2 regions of the Peribacillus sp. NPDC058075 genome follow, and region 2 is predicted to be linked to the other one. Evidence: a T-box and tRNA genes for the amino acid it is inferred to sense, from the RefSeq annotation. Region 2 holds a T-box; the other holds one or more tRNA genes.
What was found. A T-box is a leader RNA that pairs with one kind of tRNA and senses whether it is charged. The one in region 2 lies ahead of pheS (phenylalanine--tRNA ligase subunit alpha), so its partner is inferred to be a tRNA-Phe.
Positions count from the first base shown of each region.

Region 1 (8,494 bases), on a different contig from region 2:
GTCGCGGGTTCGAATCCCGTCTTCCGCTCCACTTTTCGTATGTGCCGGGGTGGCGGAACTGGCAGACGCACAGGACTTAAAATCCTGCGGTAGGTGACTACCGTACCGGTTCGATTCCGGTCCTCGGCACCATCATAATATGCGCCCGTAGCTCAATTGGATAGAGCATCTGACTACGAATCAGAAGGTTGTAGGTTCGACTCCCGCCGGGCGCACCATGTTTTTATTGCGGGAAGTAGCTCAGCTTGGTAGAGCACTTGGTTTGGGACCAAGGGGTCGCAGGTTCGAATCCTGTCTTCCCGACCACGTGATTTTTAATGAATGGGGCCTTAGCTCAGCTGGGAGAGCGCCTGCCTTGCACGCAGGAGGTCAGCGGTTCGATCCCGCTAGGCTCCACCATTTTTCAATCAGATACTTATATTATATTGGCGGTGTAGCTCAGCTGGCTAGAGCGTACGGTTCATACCCGTGAGGTCGGGGGTTCGATCCCCTCCGCCGCTACCAATAAATATAAGGACCTTTAGCTCAGCTGGTTAGAGCAGACGGCTCATAACCGTCCGGTCGTAGGTTCGAGTCCTACAAGGTCCACCATATTCATTTCTTTAATGCCGTGGAGGTATACCCAAGTTCGGCTGAAGGGATCGGTCTTGAAAACCGACAGGGGAGTCAAATCCCGCGGGGGTTCGAATCCCTCTACCTCCTCCATTTTTTTAAAAAGCAACAAGTTGTTTTTAAACAACCTTACATAGAGGAAGCCAAAAAACGATATACACGAAAACTTGATGCAAATCGTTTCATTATTACCGTCGCGGGGTGGAGCAGTCCGGTAGCTCGTCGGGCTCATAACCCGAAGGTCGCAGGTTCAAATCCTGTCCCCGCAATTATTAGGTCCCGTGGTGTAGCGGTTAACATGCCTGCCTGTCACGCAGGAGATCGCGGGTTCGATTCCCGTCGGGACCGCCATTTTTTAAATTAATACAAATGTGGCTCAGTAGCTCAGTCGGTAGAGCAAAGGACTGAAAATCCTTGTGTCGGCGGTTCGATTCCGTCCTGAGCCACCATATCTTACAAAATTACGGCGATTGTGGCGAAGTGGTTAACGCACCTGATTGTGGTTCAGGCATTCGTGGGTTCGATTCCCATCAGTCGCCCCATTTCGCGGGTGTAGTTTAGTGGTAAAACCTCAGCCTTCCAAGCTGATGATGAGGGTTCGATTCCCTTCACCCGCTCCAAATATGGGCCTATAGCTCAGCTGGTTAGAGCGCACGCCTGATAAGCGTGAGGTCGATGGTTCGAGTCCATTTAGGCCCACCATATTCATATTGTTCCGCAGTAGCTCAGTGGTAGAGCATTCGGCTGTTAACCGAACGGTCGTAGGTTCGAGTCCTACCTGCGGAGCCATGGGGAAGTACTCAAGAGGCTGAAGAGGCGCCCCTGCTAAGGGTGTAGGTCGCGCGAGCGGCGCGAGGGTTCAAATCCCTCCTTCTCCGCCATTTGGCCCGTTGGTCAAGCGGTTAAGACACCGCCCTTTCACGGCGGTAACACGGGTTCGAATCCCGTACGGGTCATAACAAAAAAGGAAGCATACATTCATGTATGCTTCCTTTTTTCATTTCTTTTCATTGATATAACTATCTTTTTGTTTATAAGGAATGTCTCCAAGCTGGGAATCGATATTTTCTTCTTCTAATGTATTTTCATATTCCTTTTGTTTTTTGTTCGGTATATCCACCCTATTTTTTCCTTCGATATCATTTGCTGCAAATCCTTCATAGTCTTCTGGAAATCCATCCGTTTCATCTTCGGTTTTATAAAGATCATTATAATTGTCATGATCGCCGGTGTAATCAGATGGCGTCTCGGATGTACCGAATTTGGCGACTTCACCAAAGCTATCCTCTTTATCCACTATTTCATTTCCATGACGATTTTCAAAATGATCACCCTTGGATGGAATCAGTATTTCCTCCTCCACTGGCCGGTCTTGTGAAAGTGATCGTTCCGGGGCATGCTCGACACAGTAGAGAGTGCTTGGAATCGCTTCAAGCCTCTCGATGGGGATTTCCCTATTGCAGGTTATACAATGGCCATACGAACCTTCTTCCATTGCTTTTAATGCTTCGTCGATTTTCTCCATTTCTGATTGTGCATGCTCATCGAGTGCTTGATTCCGTTCCATCTCGAATAATTCGGTTCCTAGGTCAGCAGGATGATTATCATAAGATGATAATTCCCCTACTGATTCCGTCTGGCTTTTATCCAGAACGGATTGTTCATCATTTTGAATTCTACTACTTAACTCATTTTTTTCTTGAAGCAGTTCCTTTTTTAATTTCTGCGTTTGTTGTTTCGTTGCCATATCCTATTCACTCCTTCTATAGTCCAAATCTCATTTTATATTGGTAAGATGGTTGTATTATCTATTACCCGAATCGGAGTATAGGAAAACAATATGCAATGGAATACAGAAAAAAGGACTGAGCGGATGAGCTCAGTCCTCGGAGATTAGATAAAATAACTGATGAATAATCCAATGGCCATGAGTAAGCCAAAGAAGGTGTTCGTTTGGGCCGTGGCTTTCATTGCCGGGACCATTGTGATCGGCTGCGTTTTGCCTACGAAGCCTTTGATTGCGGCCATGGCCTTCGGTATGCTAAGGAAGGCAAGGAGAATCCACGCCGTTACGCTTCCGGTAAGAACTAGCCCAACAAGCCATAGATAACAGAAAGCGAACATGATTGCCATGAATGTCAGGGCGTTTTTCCTGCCCATCACTACTGGCATCGTTTTGCGGCCATGTGCCTTATCCCCATCGTGGTCACGAAGGTTATTGGATAAGTTGATCAACCCGACCAAAACCCCACTTGGAATGGCGATTAAGATGGCTGTTGAAGAAACATCACCGGTTTGAATGAAAAAGGCGATCAGGATTATCAAAAAGCCCATGAACAATCCAGAAAAAAGTTCCCCGAATGGTGTATATGAAATGGGCAGGGGACCGCCTGTATAAAGATAGCCGACAAGCATGCAAACCAGTCCGACTGCAGCAAGCCACCAAGATGATGCGGCACAAATATAGATTCCAATTATCAAGGCGATGGCATACATGCCAAGGGCCAAGCTCATGATTAGTTTGGGGGTCATCCCATGACGGACGATCCCGCCGCCGATGCCTACGGATTCCTCCGTATCCAAGCCTCTCTTGAAATCATAGTATTCATTGAATAAATTGGTTGCAGCTTGAATCAGGATACTGGCAATCATCATGGCAGCGAATAGTAACCAATTCACTCCATCTTCCAAAAGTGCAATCACAGTTCCAAGTAAGACTGGTACAAAAGCTGCGGTTAGTGTATGTGGACGAATTAACTCCCACCAAATCTTCCAGGTCCGTTTAAGGGGAAGTCCGTCGTATTCTGTTTGCATTATTTCTCTCCTCAAAATCATTATTGGTTCTCTCGAAATTATAACAAATATTGAAATGTTGCACAAAAGGTTATCCTAATAAATGCAGGAAAAGTGGGTAAGGGTGATAATAGGAATTCCTGGATGATCCATTTCCAAAATCAAGGATATTTCTCTACATTCGCTAAGAATCATATAATAAGGAAAAAAGCAGGAAAGAATCGTTCGGCAAAGGGGCGTTTTATTGACATGGGGTTCAAGTGAGGTGTATCTTTAAATAGGTTAAAAAGCTTTTAAAATGTACATTTGGGGGGATTTTTTTGGCTATCTCAGAGGAAACTGAACAGTTTCAGGGACTGGCTTCAGCTATACAAAAGGCGAAGGACTTGAATGATCAAGTTCTATTCAGTCATATTAAGAAGATTAAATGCAACAACCCCCTTTCATTTTATCAAGCTGGAAGAGAACGGTACGCGGGTGAACGCTTTTTCTGGGAGGACCCTGCAAAGGAGATAACCATCACCGGTTTAGGCAATGTTAAGAAACTCAAAGCGGCATCGAATGCCGAACGTTACAGAGAAGTCGAAAAGAGCTGGATCAAACTGCAGAATAATGCTGTCAAAACAGGAGTGACCGATGTAGAAGCGACAGGTCCTTTACTGTTTGGGGGCTTTTCTTTTGATTATGAAACTGACAGTACGCTCCTTTGGAATCAGTTCGGGGACAACCTTTTTTATATACCCGCTTTCATGCTGTCAATAGTGGGGAAACAAGCTTACTTAACGACAAACTTACTTTGTTCGCCTGATGATTCAGAAAAACTCTTCATAGATATGATAAATGAACGGGAAGCTTTCCTTTTCGAAAGCGTGGATGGCAATGGATTGGGTGCAAATTCCCTGGTTATGCAGAGGGAAGTCGAACCTGAGGAATGGAAACGGACGGTCGCAGAGGCTGTTCAGGAAATCAAGACGACAAATCTCGACAAAATCGTTTTGGCAAGGGAGCTTCGGCTTGGTTTTGAACATTCCATTGATTCAGGGAAAGTGCTTGAACAATTGCTTGCTGAGCAGCCATTGAGTTATATTTTCAGTTTGGAAGCTGGTGGTGACTGTTTTGTCGGTGCCACCCCTGAACGTTTAATTAAGAAACAGGGAAATGAAGTTTTTTCTACCTGTCTTGCTGGATCGATGGGACGAGGGAAAGATGAGCAGGAAGATGTTTGTCTTGGTGAAGAATTGCTTCATGACCAAAAGAATTTACAAGAGCATCAATATGTCGTGTCGATGATATCGAATGCCTTTGATTCAGTATGCGAAAAGGTGATGGTCCCGGCCGGACCGACACTTATGAAAAACCGCCATATCCAGCATTTGTACACTCCGGTCCGCGGTATATCAAAGGAAGGTGTCACGATTTTTGAATTTGTCGAGAGTCTCCACCCAACACCTGCTATGGGCGGACTTCCCAAAGAAAAGGCCGTTGTCCGAATCAGGGAAATGGAAGGTCTGGAACGTGGCTTTTATGCGGGTCCTTTAGGCTGGGTGGATACGTATGGAAACGGGGAATTCGCTGTCGGGATCCGTTCTGCACTAATACAGAACAATGAGGCATCGCTCTTTGCCGGATGCGGAGTAGTGGAAGATTCGACTCCCGAAAGTGAATACCGGGAAACGGGGATTAAATTCAATCCGATGTTAAGTGCTTTAGGAGGAAATCTTAATGAATGACCGAGATGCATTGACAGCTTATGCTGCTTCATTCGTCGATGAGCTGGCACAAAATGAGGTGAAGCATGTGGTGGTGAGCCCTGGTTCACGATCCACACCCCTGGCTTTGTTGCTGGTGGAACATCCTGATATCGAAATTCATATTAATGTGGATGAGCGTTCGGCTGCTTTTTTTGCCCTTGGTTTGGCTAAGGCCCTAAAAGAACCTATCGGACTTCTTTGTACGTCAGGTACAGCCGCCGCAAACTATTACCCAGCCGTCATTGAGGCTTTCTATTCAAGAGTGCCGCTTATTGTACTTACCGCTGACCGCCCGCATGAATTGCGTGATGTCGGAGCCCCGCAGGCGATCGATCAGATACACCTTTACGGGAGACATGTTAAATGGTTTGTCGAAATGGCACTTCCTGAAAGCACGGATGGGATGATGCGGTATGCCAGAACGGTCGGTGCAAGGGCAGTGGCAACAGCTGCAGCCGAGCCGGCAGGGCCTGTACATTTGAATTTCCCGCTTCGAGAACCATTGATACCGGATTTGGAGAAAGCAAAGGAATGCAGGCAAAATAAAATGACGCCTGCAGTGTTGATTGACAGTGGAGAACTGTCATTGTCATCATCACAAATAGAAGCTGTCGCAACTACATTGTCACAAGCTAAGCAAGGTATGATTGTATGTGGCGAATTACCTCATCCAGAGATGAAGGAAGCCATCGTCGCATTAGCGGAAAAACTTGCTTTTCCGGTACTGGCTGATCCTCTTTCACAGTTAAGGAGCGGAAGTCATGACAAGGCCGTCATCATTGATGCGTACGATACGTTTCTACGCGATGAAACGGCAAAAGCGGCTTTCAGGCCGGAAGTGATCTTGCGATTCGGAGCAATGCCTGTTTCTAAACCGTTATTGTTATTCATGAAAGAACAAAAACAGGCAATCACTTTGGTCGTCGATGGCGGAGCAGGCTGGCGCGAACCAGCGGGATTGGCAACGAATATGATTTACAGCGAAGAGAAAGATTTTTGTCTGCGAATCGCTGAAAGCATTACTTCCTCCCCTGATGATGAATGGCTTCGCTTATGGCAAACCGTCAACGGTGCGACGAAGGAGGCCTTAGCCTCCGTCAGAGATGAAGCGGAGTTAAGCGAAGGCAAGCTGTTCGCCCTGCTTGCCGATATGATGCCGTTGGAATCGACGTTGTTTGTCGGGAATAGTATGCCCATACGTGATTTGGATACTTTCTTTTTGAATAATGGAAAAGGAATCAAAACCATTGCAAATCGCGGGGCAAATGGCATCGATGGTGTCGTTTCCACTGCGCTTGGCGTAAGCACGGTATCAAAAAATACAGTGCTGGCAATTGGGGATTTAAGCTTTTACCATGATATGAATGGCTTGCTTGCTGCAAAGCTTCAAAAACAAAATATCACGATATTGCTGGTTAATAATGATGGCGGCGGCATTTTCTCCTTCTTGCCGCAGGCGAATGATAGGGAACATTTCGAAACGCTATTCGGCACGCCTCATGGGCTTGATTTTTCCCATACGGCCGAGCTTTATGGCGGTAAATACAACAAGGTTCAAAATTGGGATGAGTTAGAGAAGGTATTTACAGAGTCATTCGAAATCGAAGGACTCAAAATCATTGAAGTTCCGACAGAAAGAGAGTCGAATCTACAAAAACATCGAATTTTGTGGAGCTTTGTTTCCCAGGAAATAAAAATGGTGTTAGATAGGGAAATATCATGAATATTGTCAGTAATGATGTCAATTATGCTGTTGAAATAACGGGAAATGGAGATCCTCTAGTACTTTTACATGGATTTACGGGAAATCGGGATACATGGAAATTCCTCATTCCGCTACTGAGTGACAGGTATACGTTAATCATGGTCGATATCATCGGTCATGGTATGTCTGCGTCACCAGCCGATCATCGAAGGTATGAAATGGAGCGTGTCGCTGAGGATATCAAGTATATTCTGGATGTGTTACATTTCCCGAAAGCCCATATCCTTGGATACTCGATGGGCGGAAGGCTCGGATTGGGATTTGCCTGTTTGTTTCCTGAGTATGTTGACACATTGATATTGGAGAGCGCTTCACCGGGCCTTTTAACAGAAGGGGAACGTGAAGTGCGAAGGGAAAATGATCGGAAGCTTGCCGAAAGGATTCTTGAAAATGGCATGGAAGCGTTTGTGGATCAATGGGAAAACATCCCTTTGTTTGAAAGTCAAAAACGGTTGTCGGCCAAAACCAGGTCAGCCATTCGGGAGCAGCGGTTGGCAAATAGTCCTGCCGGCCTTTCCAATAGCCTTCTTGGTATGGGGACCGGCAGTCAGGCTTCATACTGGGAACAACTGCAAACCCTTGATTTCCCTGTGCTCCTTGTAACTGGTGAACTTGACCGGAAGTTTTGTCGAATTGCGGACTCGATGAAAAAAAAGCTGAAGCGGGTCGAATGGAAAATAATAAATGATGCGGGACATGCGATTCATGTGGAAGTTGGAGAAAAGTTTGGTAAAATAATAAGTGAGTTCTTAAAGCGAAATAAAAGGAGGAATTAAGGTGACGATTCAATGGGAAACAATACGTGAGTATGATGAAATTTTGTATGAAAAATATAACGGGATTGCGAAAGTGTCCATCAATCGACCACATGTACATAATGCATTCACGCCAAAAACGACTGCTGAAATGATTGATGCATTCGCAAGAGCGCGTGATGATTCCAGCATTGGTGTCATTATTTTAACAGGTGTAGGCGGCAAAGCATTCTGTTCAGGCGGAGACCAAAAAGTACGCGGAAATGGGGGATATGTGGGTGAAGATAACATTCCGCGTCTAAATGTTCTTGATTTACAACGTTTGATTCGCGTCATTCCAAAACCAGTCGTAGCCATGGTTGCAGGATATGCAATTGGTGGCGGTAATGTCTTGAACGTGGTATGTGACTTGACGATTGCTGCTGACAATGCGATTTTCGGACAAACTGGACCGAATGTAGGAAGCTTTGATGCTGGTTATGGTTCTGGTTACCTTGCACGTATCGTGGGTCATAAAAAGGCGCGTGAAATCTGGTACCTATGCCGTCAATACAATGCACAGGAAGCATTGGATATGGGATTGGTCAACACAGTCGTACCATTAGACCAATTAGAAGCGGAAACGGTTAAATGGTGTGAAGAAATGCTTGAGAAGAGCCCTACTGCACTCCGTTTCTTGAAAGCGGCAATGAACGCTGATACGGATGGCCTTGCAGGTCTTCAACAATTGGCTGGTGACGCTACACTTTTATACTATACAACAGAAGAAGCAAAAGAAGGCCGCGATGCATTCAAAGAAAAGCGCACTCCGGACTTTG
Region 1 covers NZ_JBHVSL010000005.1:160,376-168,869, reverse strand. Annotated here, with positions in the region: tRNA gene ACFVS1_RS24335 (tRNA-Gly) at 1-31, shown strand, start outside; tRNA gene ACFVS1_RS24330 (tRNA-Leu) at 44-132, shown strand; tRNA gene ACFVS1_RS24325 (tRNA-Arg) at 142-218, shown strand; tRNA gene ACFVS1_RS24320 (tRNA-Pro) at 230-306, shown strand; tRNA gene ACFVS1_RS24315 (tRNA-Ala) at 324-399, shown strand; tRNA gene ACFVS1_RS24310 (tRNA-Met) at 428-504, shown strand; tRNA gene ACFVS1_RS24305 (tRNA-Ile) at 515-591, shown strand; tRNA gene ACFVS1_RS24300 (tRNA-Ser) at 613-705, shown strand; tRNA gene ACFVS1_RS24295 (tRNA-Met) at 808-881, shown strand; tRNA gene ACFVS1_RS24290 (tRNA-Asp) at 888-963, shown strand; tRNA gene ACFVS1_RS24285 (tRNA-Phe) at 986-1,061, shown strand; tRNA gene ACFVS1_RS24280 (tRNA-His) at 1,079-1,154, shown strand; tRNA gene ACFVS1_RS24275 (tRNA-Gly) at 1,159-1,232, shown strand; tRNA gene ACFVS1_RS24270 (tRNA-Ile) at 1,238-1,314, shown strand; tRNA gene ACFVS1_RS24265 (tRNA-Asn) at 1,327-1,401, shown strand; tRNA gene ACFVS1_RS24260 (tRNA-Ser) at 1,403-1,493, shown strand; tRNA gene ACFVS1_RS24255 (tRNA-Glu) at 1,497-1,568, shown strand; gene ACFVS1_RS24250 (TraR/DksA C4-type zinc finger protein) at 1,610-2,359, opposite strand; gene ACFVS1_RS24245 (1,4-dihydroxy-2-naphthoate polyprenyltransferase) at 2,506-3,426, opposite strand; gene ACFVS1_RS24240 (isochorismate synthase) at 3,726-5,135, shown strand; gene menD (2-succinyl-5-enolpyruvyl-6-hydroxy-3-cyclohexene-1-carboxylic-acid synthase) at 5,128-6,879, shown strand; gene menH (2-succinyl-6-hydroxy-2,4-cyclohexadiene-1-carboxylate synthase) at 6,876-7,697, shown strand; gene menB (1,4-dihydroxy-2-naphthoyl-CoA synthase) at 7,705-8,494, shown strand, end outside.
Region 1: it has a tRNA-Phe gene. The T-box ahead of pheS (phenylalanine--tRNA ligase subunit alpha) is inferred to sense a tRNA for this amino acid. The anticodon was not compared.

Region 2 (11,959 bases):
TTTAACATGGCAATCCGTTCCACGCCGATTCCAAATGCGAATCCTGAATATTTCTTGGAATCGAAGCCAGCCATTTCTAGGACGTTCGGATGAACGATCCCGCCGCCAAGCACTTCGATCCAGCCTGTTTGTTTACAAACGCTGCAGCCTTTACCGCCGCAGATTTTACAAGAAATATCCACTTCGACGGAAGGCTCCGTAAATGGGAAGAAACTAGGACGAAGACGGATTTCACGGTCTTGCCCGAATACTTTTTTCGCAAATACGTCCAGTGTTCCTTTCAGGTCGCTCATGCTGATGTTCTCATCGATGACCAAGCCCTCAATTTGCTGGAATTGATGGGAGTGTGTCGCATCATCGTTATCACGGCGATAAACTTTTCCTGGGCAAATGATTTTAACAGGACCTTGACCTTTATGTCTTTCCATCGTTCTGGCTTGAACAGGTGAAGTGTGCGTACGCATCAGGATTTCATCCGTTATGTAGAACGAATCCTGCATATCACGTGCCGGATGGCTTTTTGGCAAGTTAAGTGCCTCGAAGTTGTAGTAGTCGCTTTCGACTTCAGGACCTTCCGCAACGGTATAACCCATACCGATGAATAAGTCTTCGATTTCTTCGACAACACGTGTTAAAGGGTGTAGATTCCCCTTGTTAACCGGACGTCCAGGAAGTGTGACGTCAATCGTTTCAGTTGCTAGCTTTGCATTGACTGCCGCCGTTTCAAGTGCTTTTTGTTTCTCCTCGATCTTTGTTGCGATCGCTTCCCGTACATCATTGGCTAGTGCCCCGATTTTCGGGCGTTCTTCGGCAGATAATTTACCCATGCCGCGCAATACCTCGGTGATTGGCCCTTTTTTCCCTAAATAAGCAACACGGACTTCATTCAGTTCTTTCAATTCGGAAGCGGCGGCAACTTTTTGCAACGCTTCTTCCTGCAGTTCTAGTAAACGTTCCTGCATCATGTCTTCCTCCTTTATTTTCCTTTTGTAAAAATGAACACAAAAAAACCCCGATCCCTAAAGGGACGAGGTTTATGTATCGCGGTACCACCCTTATTAGTGCATAAACAAAAAAACTTCTGCACTCACTTCATTAAAAATAACGGCTCTTCACCGGAACATTTTTCAGACACCCTGTCTTCCCAATGCCAACTCGAAAGGTGAATTCACTTAAGCAGTGCCATAAAAATGCTTTCAGTCAAGGCATTTTCTCCCTGGATATGGTTAACTTAACCTACTACTCTTTGTCATCGTTGTTATCATTATAAAATTCTGTTTTATTATATTATAATTCTTCGGCCGTTTCAAATCGATTTTCGTAAATGGTACATTAAAATCCCGGCAGCGATCCCCACATTCAATGATTCGCTTTTTCCGTAGATGGGAATATAAAGGTTTTTAGTCGTTTTCACCAGTAATTCCTTCGATACACCTTGGCCTTCATTACCGACCAGCAGGGCAAATCGGGAAGACTTTTCCACTTCTTCAAATGGCGATGCACCTTCTAATGCCGTGCCATATACCGGTGTGCCGCTTTGCTTCAGCTCATCGATGATTTCAGAAAGGTTCCCTTTAATGACCGGCATATGAAAGAGGCTCCCTTGCGTCGAACGGACCACTTTTGGATTATACAGGTCAGCACACCCTTCGCCAAGTATGACCGCATCGATTCCAGCTGCATCCGCTGTCCTGATCATCGTTCCAATATTCCCCGGATCTTGGACGGCATCGATCAGCAATAGTTTATCCGGATTGATGGACGCCATGCTCGTTGATTTCTGTTCACAAACCGCAGCAATTCCCTGCGGGGCTTCGGTATCACAAATCGCCTTCATAATATCATTTTTCACATAAATGAGTTCTGTGCCTTCCACCTTAAAATGGGCAGGCATTTCAGTTTCTTCATTGATGATCACTTCCAAGACGATTTCTTCTTTTAAGGCTTCTTCAACTAGGTGAAAACCCTCGACTAAATATTTACCTGTTTTATCTCGTTCTTTTTTCGTCAAAAGTTTTTTCCATTGCTTAACTTGCGGGTTTTTTACGGATTCGATATATTTCAAGGGTAAACGCTCCTTTAACTTCACACTGATTTTCCTATTATAACGCAATTCACATACATATTGCATGCGAGTTTGTGAAATGCTATTAATGTCAGTCATTATGTGTTAGGGGAGGAATAATTATGAATTTAAACTTACGTAATGCGATCATCCAAAATGTATCTGGAAATTCGCAAGAGCAGCTGGAAGACACGATTGTCGATGCCATACAAAATGGCGAGGAAAAAATGCTGCCTGGATTGGGAGTATTATTCGAGGTCATCTGGCAAAATTCATCCGAGCAGGAAAAACAGGAAATGATCACTGCTCTTGAATCAGGATTAAAAAAATAACAGCCTTCAGTGGCTGTTATTTTTTTGATTTCGCTTCGCAAGACTTCAGTTCTTCAATGGAGACTTCTTCATCTAGCAGCAAGATGAATTTTTTTGCGCTCACTTCTTCAAGCATCGCTTTTGTCTCATCATAAGAGTAGCCGTATTTCGTGAAAAAGCTGCGTAAATCTCCAGATCCTTCATCTGTGAAGTAGTGGAAAATTTTCAAGAAAAGAGTGTCCTCCTTATCCTGATTGGCAATGATCAGTATATCCGTATGTTCATTTCCAAGCTGCACATCATTTTTTATATCAGCTGCCACTGTCATTTGGGTGCCAGATACGCCTTTAGCTTTTAAGTCTTGAATTGCAGCAAGTAGTTCCGGATTAGAGTCAAAAACACCATATACGTTTTTTTCCATGTTTCTCCCTCTCCTTGTTACTCTACTAAAAATAAAATTCCTTAGTCATTATACCTTGCTGCTTTAACAATAAACAAGCAAATAGTATAGCGGAGATTCCTATCTAATGCACGGGGAAACCCTTTGCCTAAAGCCAGACACTTGCTTTTGGCGGGGGTCCAGCGTGCTTCCTCGGTTTGCGCCTGTGGGGTCTCCCTTAGACGTGCCTTCCTCGCAAGAGTCTCGCACACCTGCTCCAATCAACTAGATTGAAATCAAATCACAGGAGTATAAGATGTTGCTTTGGGTCAGGTGATTCGAGAACATAATTTGATGAAAGAAATATTTTGCGAACCCTCTTTACCACAAACTGAAGAACAGCCTTGTGAAGGCTGTTCTTTTTGCGTATTACAGTTTGTCGGTATTAATTCGATTTTTGATGTATCCTTCTTGCAAGTCCTCCTCTTGCTGCCCGCTGGCATTCGGGCTCACGGTCCGATCCAGTGACCCTTGAGCATCAAGGGCTTTATCAGTATCAGCAGAAAACGGGTCTGCATGTGGGTCGCTTGCTAGTGTTCCTTCATAATTCCCTGGTTTTTTCTTCTTGAATTTTTCTGTGGAGTTCCCCCAGATTTCCCTTTGTTGAGCTCGCTTTGTATCCAGCTCTTCATTTCCAAAGATGTTCGCAGAATTCCCATGGAGTTCTTCGCTTCTGCCTGGCTGTGCTTCCACTTCCCCTGTTTGATAGGCATTCGCTGTTGTTTCAGGAAAAAGGTTCGGGTCCGGATTGTTCACCACACCTGTTTTAAGCGGATTCTCTGCAGGCTCGTCCGTTTCCTCCATGCGATTGGAAGTTATGTTATCCCGTGCTGATACGGTTTCCGATTCATCTAAAAGAATCAAGTATTTTCCAGCCTTCACTTCATTTATATAAGCAGTTGCTTCACTATCGGCAAGCCCTAACTCACCTAGTCGGTTCCTTATATCTTCAGAACCCTCGTTCAGGAAAAAGTGTTTCATCTTATCAATGAAAGAATCCTCATTAGAGTTAGTAACGACGTCGACATCCAGATCATGCTTTTCATTGACGAGATCCAAATCTTCTTTCCTATCAGCTATTACCGTTATTTCTCCTTCATGGACCCCCTTTTCCTTGAGGGATTGTATAGCCTGGATTATTTCTCTTTCCGTATTAAAAACACCATATAATGTTTTTCCCATGCTTCTTCCTCCTCCTCTTATTCCGATATTTCTTCTTATGTGTATTTATACCCTAATGGGTGCTAATTAAACAAAAAGGCTTGCCTTCCCTAGGCTCGAACCTTTAATAAGTCTTTAAAAATCAAAAAGAAGCCTGCAGTTTTAAAAACTGCAGGCCATTTCCTTCACTCTTAGAAGCGGTCGGTTCTACGTTCAGTTGCCTTTTTCTCATTTACAATCGATTCATCTGTACTATCAAACTGGATATCTTCCTTTTTAAGAGTATCCTGAACTTGTTCCGTTTCTTGTACAGCATGTTTCTTGATGACAATTTCATCAGTGACGACCGGTTTTTTCGAAACTTCCAATTTTTCTTCAACTACGGGAATCCGTAATGTTTCCCCATCTTCAATGCTTCCGGTTTCCAGATCCGATTCACGTCCTGAAACTGATCTATGCTCGACTGTCACTTCTTCGTGTTCAACAGGGACATTAATCGTTTTATGCTGTTCATTGACTTCTTTGTTAATGACGACTTCACCTGTCTGAACTCTTTCTTTGTCAATGTTCAGCTGTTCTTCCCGAAGCTTAAGCGTCCTTTCATCCTCAGGCAATTCACGGCCTTGTCCGTTGACTCCATAAACATCTTCTTTATTTAACGCATCGTTTTTTTCAGTGCCGTTATATAGTTGGTTGGTGGAGTTAGTATCAAGCCTTGTACCGGCAGTGTCCATTGTTCCGGTCGTGAATTTATCTTTTGCCGTTCCAAGATGGCCTTCCCCTTCTTCTACAAGAACCAGGACTTTTCCATTTTCTACATCAAAGACATGTTCAGCCGCTTCACTATTCGAAAGGCCTGCATTCGCCAATCTTGTTGAAAGGTCTGCCGTGTCATCCGGCATGAAGAAGCGTGCCACCTTGTCCATAAATGATTCGTCGTTAGGAACATTCGTCATTGTATGAACATCCGTTTCGCGTTGAGTGTTCGTGAAATCCAATGTTTCTTCCTTGTCCGCGACGACCGTGATATCGTCCCCTTCAAAGCCCTTTGCCTTAAGTGCATTTATTGCCTGGATTACTTCTGCATTTGATTCATATACTCCATATACTGTTTTATTCAATTTACATTCCTCCTTAGGTTTTGTTGTTTCGTTTAGTGGATGCTATGTATAAACAATACCCGCCATGTTCCTAAGTAAACGAGGAATTCATATTTCATTTATGTTATATCATTTACAAATTGTTCTCAGCACAGAACGCTTTTTCAATTGAAATCCAGACATTTCAAGGGTTTCCCCATTTATAAAAATGTAATGTTTAACCAAATAATGCTATTTCATTTTTCTTTTCTTCTATTATAAAGCCACAGCCTTTAATAGCAGGTCTGCAATATGCACCGCTTTCGTACAATCCCCCAAGTTCTCCCTCTCGATCCCCAATTGCATTTGCAACAGACAGCCAGGATTTGCCGTGACAACAATATCTGCCTGTGTCGATTTCGTGTGCTCCATTTTAGAGTCAAGAATATTCATCGACATCTCTGATTCTACAATATTATAAATCCCCGCTGAGCCGCAGCACCGATCCGCATCCTTCATTTCCCTAAAATCGATTCCTTCTATCGATTGAAGGAGAATTCGCGGAGCCAAGGAGGTGTTCATTACATTCCGTAAATGGCAGGAATCCTGAAAAGTTACCGATTGAGCTGGCAGTTTCAAGCGTACTTTTTCCTGAAAACGCAAATCAACGAGAATCTCGCTGATATCTTTCAGCTTTTTTTTAAATGCGATTGCACGGTCGTGCCATTCCGGTTCAGTTTGGAGCAGATGGTCATAATCTATGAGAAAAGCGCCGCAGCCGCCGGCATTCGTAATAATATAATCAACTTCCTCCGCTTCAAAAGCTTCTATATTTCGCTTGGCCAGTTGCCTAGCACCTTCTTTTTCGCCACTGTGCCCATGCAGCGCCCCGCAACATGCCTGGGATTTTGGAATTACGATTTCACATCCGGCCAGCTGAAGAAGCTTTAGTGTCGCCTTGTTCGTTTCCAAAAACATCGTATCCATCAAGCAGCCGGAAAAGAAAGCCACCTTTTTAAGCGGCGTTCCGATTGCAGGCAGCTCGGTTGGCCTATTTTTCATTTCTGATTTTTTCGGGACTTTCGGCAGCACTTTTTCCATGGTTGCCAAATTATCCGGAAGCATGTTGAGGACTCCCGTTTTCCGGGCCATGTATTGCAGTCCTGATCTCTGATAGAAGCCAAGCAAACTCGTCATTGCCTGCATTCGCTCCTGGTGCGGGAATAACCCGCTAAAAACGGCCTTGCGGATCGTTTTTACAGGGTAACTGTGTTTTTTATTCTGATGGATGATATCCCTTGCTTCTTCAAGAAGATGTCCATATTTCACACCTGAAGGACACACAGGCTCACAAGCCCTGCAGCCGAGGCAAAGACTCAACGAGCGTTCTACATCCTCATCAGGCTCAATCACACCATCGGCCACCGCTTTCATGAGTGCGATCCGGCCCCTTGGTGAATGGGATTCCTTCAGCCCCGATTCTATGTATGTCGGGCAATGGGGTAAGCAAAAGCCGCAGCGCATGCAATTCAACAATTCATCTTCATTCATTTTTTCCGCGAATTGAATGGCAATGGTTTCTCTTTCCTGAACTGTCGTCATGAAGTAACCACCACCCTTTTCCTGGTTTCCTTGGCAAATACTTTGCCTGGATTCATGATGTTATTGGGATCGAAAGCTTGTTTAATCGCCCTCATGGCATCAATCCCTTCTTTCTTCAGCTTCCATTCAAGATAAGGGGCCTTCATCGCCCCTACACCATGTTCACCGGTAATCGTTCCGCCAAGGTCGATAGCCGCGGCAAAAATGTCAGCAAAAGCGAGCTCCACCCTCTCCATTTCCTCATGATCACGAGCGTCGGTAATGCATGTTGGATGCAGGTTCCCATCCCCAGCATGACCGAACGTGCAAATGTCCACGTTATGCTTGACAGCGATCTCATTAATCGCTTTAACCATTTTGGCAATTTCCGACCGCGGAACGGTGGCATCTTCCAAAATGGTCGTCGGTTTGAGGCGTGCCAGTGCAGAGAGGGCTGTCCGTCTTGCGGTTTTCAAGGCGACAGCGTCAGATTCCGTTTCGGCAATTTCCACGGAAACCGCCTTTTCCTCTAGACAGATATCGGCCATCCTTTTCATATCACGTTCCACCACTTCCGGCGGACCATCCTGTTCAATCAGCAGGACGGCTTCCACATTGGTGGGCAAACCGATTTTCGCGAAGTCCTCAACAACGATTAAAGTCGGCCGATCCAGAAATTCCAATGTAACAGGAATGATCTTATTTGAAATGATCTTGGCCACTGACTGGGCTGCAGCATCCAGATCTTGGTATAAGGCAAGCATCGTCTTTGTCGTTTCTGGCATGGGGATCAGCTTTAGGATCGCTTCCGTAACGATTCCCAAGGTCCCTTCAGATCCGACAAATAGTTTCGTTAAATCATATCCGGCTACGTCTTTGGCAAGCTTGCCCCCTGTTCGAATAATGTCCCCATTCGGAAGGACAACTTCAAGCCCGATGACATAATCACGGGTGACTCCGTACTTTAATCCTCGCAGTCCACCAGAATTCTCATTAATGTTGCCGCCAATCGTGGAGATTTTCATCGAACTTGGATCCGGAGGATAAAACAATCCCTTTTCTTCAACTGCTGAAATCAAGTCCAATGTGATGAGCCCAGGCTGTACGGTCGCCGTTAAGTTCTCTTCATCTATTTCAAGTAATGAATTCATCCGATTGAATAAAAGGACAAGCCCCCCCTCTGTCGGACAGGTGCCTCCGCTCAAATTCGTCCCAGACCCGCGTGGAACGATCGGAACATTATATTCGTTGCAAACTTTGACGATGGCTGCGACTTCAGCTGTGCTGCCCGGTTTAATGACAGCATCCGGCATCGCTTGAAAGCCTGGCGTTGCATCATATGAATAGACCAGGCATTCCACTTTCGATTCATCGTAATTCTCCTGACCGACGATGGTAAGAAGTAGCTGCTTAACCTGCTTTGTTAACATGTACATCCTCCTCATATAAACATAGGGAATTCGAGATTTTTTATATGATGTAAGTATAAGAAAAAAACTCTCGGCCTTCTATGTATGAACATACAGAGTTTAGAGCTTTACATAGAATTAATTTGTACGTTTATCCAATACACTTACTGCTAGATACATAGTGACTAAATCATCTAGCTTCCTAGGATTCAACCGGGTCAAATCTTCTATGCGCTTGAGCCTGTAATGGAGGGTATTGATATGGATATGCAAGGCCATAGCGGTCTCCTTCAAAGATAGATCACATGCAAAATACATGGAAAGGGTTTTAAGCAGCTCCTCATTAGGAAGCAACTCCTGAATCGTCCGGGATAAATATTCCTGTCTTGTTTCAGCAGTAACTTCATCAAGCAGGACCTCAAGCTTCAAGTCCTCGTCAAATATGATCCCCGATGAAGGAAACGCGATTTTCAAGGAACGTTCCGCTTTAAAAAACGCTGACCTGAAAGCGGATCCCGATGCACGCGAACTAACTCCTGCACACACTTTATAGCCCGAACTCTCTTCAAGCTTTTTTTGCAGGTTACTTAGTTTCTTAAATTGCTGGTTTTTTGAACCGATGAAATCAGCTATTGAAAGAATGACGAATTGGTTCCTCCCCCAACGGACTGCGATGTCATTGGGATGCTGCTGTCTTATGTATATCTGAAGCGTTCTCCATACATGAGGTTCAATGATTTCCTCAGTCTTGAATTCACCAACGGTGATGATCCGGTCTGCATGAACATCGACCCCAAGCAACTTGGCCTTCTGAAGGAAATGCTCATTGAACATCTGCAGCTGATACCATTCAAATACAAAGAATTCCATCAGGCGTGATTGGGATTCTGCTTGTTCAATATGATAGCTTTCCTGGATGAACATCTCCGTCATCTTTTTTAATAGTTCCGCATAAGGGGAAACATGTTTGGGGTCACCTGTAATTCCAATGACACAAACGGCTTCCTGGTTGAAAAAAATTGGCAGGTTTATACCTGCCTTCACTCCTTTCCAACTTCGTTCATCCTGTTTGTTGATGATCAATTTCTCACGATTGTTGAAAGCGTGGATGGCTCCTTCATGATAAGATCCAATACGGCTGCTGTCGGTGCTGGCGATAATCGTCCCAGCATGATCAATAATGATGATTTCCTCTTCAATCAGTTTTCGGACCTCATGAACCAATTTTCCTGCCACAGCTGCCAATTGCATGATATTTCCTCCTTTTTTGTATAGGCTTGATAAATATTTCGAGGCTCCCCTATGAAAGGAGAGCCTCATTCTACTTATGGAATCATCCAGGAAAGGACGCCATTTTGCAAGAAGGTAATCACACAAATAAGGAGCAATAAGAAAAGACTATGTTTGAGCGTGAATCTCAATAATTCTGATTCCCTGCCCGCCAATCCAACGGCAGCACATGCAATCGCTATCGATTGTGGTGAAATCATCTTTCCGGTGACCCCTCCGGAAGAGTTCGCCGCCAGTGCCAGGACCGGTTCCATCCCGACTTTAAGAGCGGTCACTTTTTGCAGACTGCCAAATAAGAGGTTAGCTGATGTATCCGATCCGGTAATGAACACACCCAGCCAACCGAGAACCGGTGCGAAGAACGGAAATAAATCACCCGATTTTGCAAGGGTCAGCCCTAATGTTGTCGACATTCCTGAAGCATTCGTTACATAGGCAAAGGCCACCACGGTAGAAATCATCAAGATTGGTTTTGCCAACTCTTCCATCGCTTCAACAAAGGTTCTATAAAAGTCTTTTGCAGACATGTGTGCGATGAACTTCGTTACGATTGCAGCCAGTAAAATGGCAGTCCCGGCTGCTCCGAGCAGTTCTATTTTATAGAAAGCCGCAATCGGCAATCCATTGCTTCCGATTATTTCATTATGCAGACCTGGGACTTCGATTTGAAAGGTTAATAGCTTCCCAATTTCATTGATTGCGCCAAGCAGCACATTGTTGCCTTCATAATGTCCGGAGAGTGCCGGCTTTATTGGGTTCATCCCCCATATTGTTATGAAAAGCGTTAACAGAAGGAATGGTGACCAAGCATAAAATATCTGCCATTTCGTGTATTTTGTTTCCGCTTCGGCTGTATATAAAGGTTCGACAGTGGCTGCCGTTTCCTCGGATGCAAAGCGAAAGATCGTTTTAGGTTTCCAAAATTTAAGGAAGATCGCCAATGCAAATAGTGACACTAACGCGGAAAGGATGTCCGGTAATTCCGGCCCAAGAAAATTTGAACTTAAGTACTGTGTGATGGCAAAAGAAAATCCGGAAACCAAAATGGCCGGCAAGACTTCAAGCGACCTTTTCCACCCAGTCATTATTAAAATGAGATATAGCGGAATGAAAGCCGAAAGGAATGGCAATTGGCGGCCGACCATTTTTGAAATCTCCATGGCGGCTATGCCAGTTGGGCCTTCCATGGCGATGATCGGTATTCCAACCGCCCCGAATGCTACCGGAGCGGTATTCGCGATCAAACAAATTCCGGCTGCATATAGCGGATTAAATCCAAGACCGACCAAAAGCGCGGCTGAAATGGCAACCGGTGCCCCAAATCCCGCGGCACCTTCTAAAAAGGCCCCGAAAGAAAATGCCACCAATAATGCCTGAAGGCGGCGGTCTTCCGTAAGCGAAAGCACCGAAGAACGAATGATATTGAATTGTCCGCTTTTAACAGTCATTTTGTACAAAAATACAGAAGTGATGATTATCCACCCGATTGGGAGCAGCCCATATACGGCTCCTTGTGAAGCAGACATCACTGCTTTTCCTGCAGGCATTCCATATATCCATACAGCGACTGCGAGAGCTACAAGCAACGTGGTTATACCTGCCATGTAACCTTTCATACGTTTGATGGTAAGCGCCCAGAAAAAGTATAGAATTGGAATGAGTGCGGCAAGAGATGATAAAACTAAATTATCGGTGATCGGCGTAAAGTTTTGTGTCCATGTCATTCATTTCGACTCCATTTTCTATAGATTTTTAAAAAAATTCAGAAAACAACCGTTAATTGAAACCCCTTACATATTCGAAAATTCTAAGTCATCAGATGACTTGATGAGTACTCATTAAAATTAAATGATTAAAAATATAAAATCAAGATTTTTTTTGTTTTTTGTTTATTTTTTTGACCTTCTGGAAGTGTCAAAGATCATTTGTGTTATATAATATTAACCAGAGAAACTCATAGAAAATAGAGGTGCTACTACTTGGTATATAAAAAAATAAAGCCGAAAAAAATTTATGAAGAAGTCAGCGATGAACTTTATGAAATGATTCGGTCAGGCCGCCTAAAACCAGGTGAACAATTGGATTCCATTCAGCAGCTTGCGGAAAATTTCCAAGTCGGGCGCCCGGCCATCCGCGAAGCATTAAGTGCATTGAGTTCAATGGGTCTTATTGAAATAAAACAAGGTGAAGGAACATTCGTCAAAACCTTCGACCCCACCATCATGAACCATCCCTTGTCTGCCGCCCTTTTGATGGATCAAGACAATATCAAGCATTTACTGGAGGTCCGGAAAATACTTGAGTCCGGTACGGCAGAAGTGGCAGCGAAGATGAGAACGGAAGAAAACCTTATCGAGCTCAAGGAAAGTCTTTTTAATATGGAAAAGGTATCCGACGATGAAGAACTCAGTGATAAAGCAGATATCGCCTTCCATGTTGCAGTGGCAAATGCATCACAAAATGAACTGCTGATTACATTGATGAACCACGTTTCAGAATTAATGACGGAAAAGATGGGTGATATCCGCCGGATAGCGCTTTATTCCGAAGAGATGACACTTAAGCAGCTTTACCAGCAGCATGTCCGGATTCATGATGCAATCGTGGCACAGGATGAAGACGGA
Region 2 covers NZ_JBHVSL010000001.1:632,754-644,712, reverse strand. Annotated here, with positions in the region: gene pheS (phenylalanine--tRNA ligase subunit alpha) at 1-962, opposite strand, end outside; T-box leader at 1,021-1,262, opposite strand; gene ACFVS1_RS03270 (TrmH family RNA methyltransferase) at 1,307-2,065, opposite strand; gene sspI (small acid-soluble spore protein SspI) at 2,188-2,397, shown strand; gene ACFVS1_RS03260 (general stress protein) at 2,414-2,797, opposite strand; gene ACFVS1_RS03255 (YflT domain-containing protein) at 3,185-3,997, opposite strand; gene ACFVS1_RS03250 (YsnF/AvaK domain-containing protein) at 4,168-5,097, opposite strand; gene ACFVS1_RS03245 ((Fe-S)-binding protein) at 5,332-6,657, opposite strand; gene glcD (glycolate oxidase subunit GlcD) at 6,654-8,066, opposite strand; gene ACFVS1_RS03235 (PucR family transcriptional regulator) at 8,184-9,296, opposite strand; gene ACFVS1_RS03230 (L-lactate permease) at 9,371-11,059, opposite strand; gene ACFVS1_RS03225 (FadR/GntR family transcriptional regulator) at 11,315-11,959, shown strand, end outside.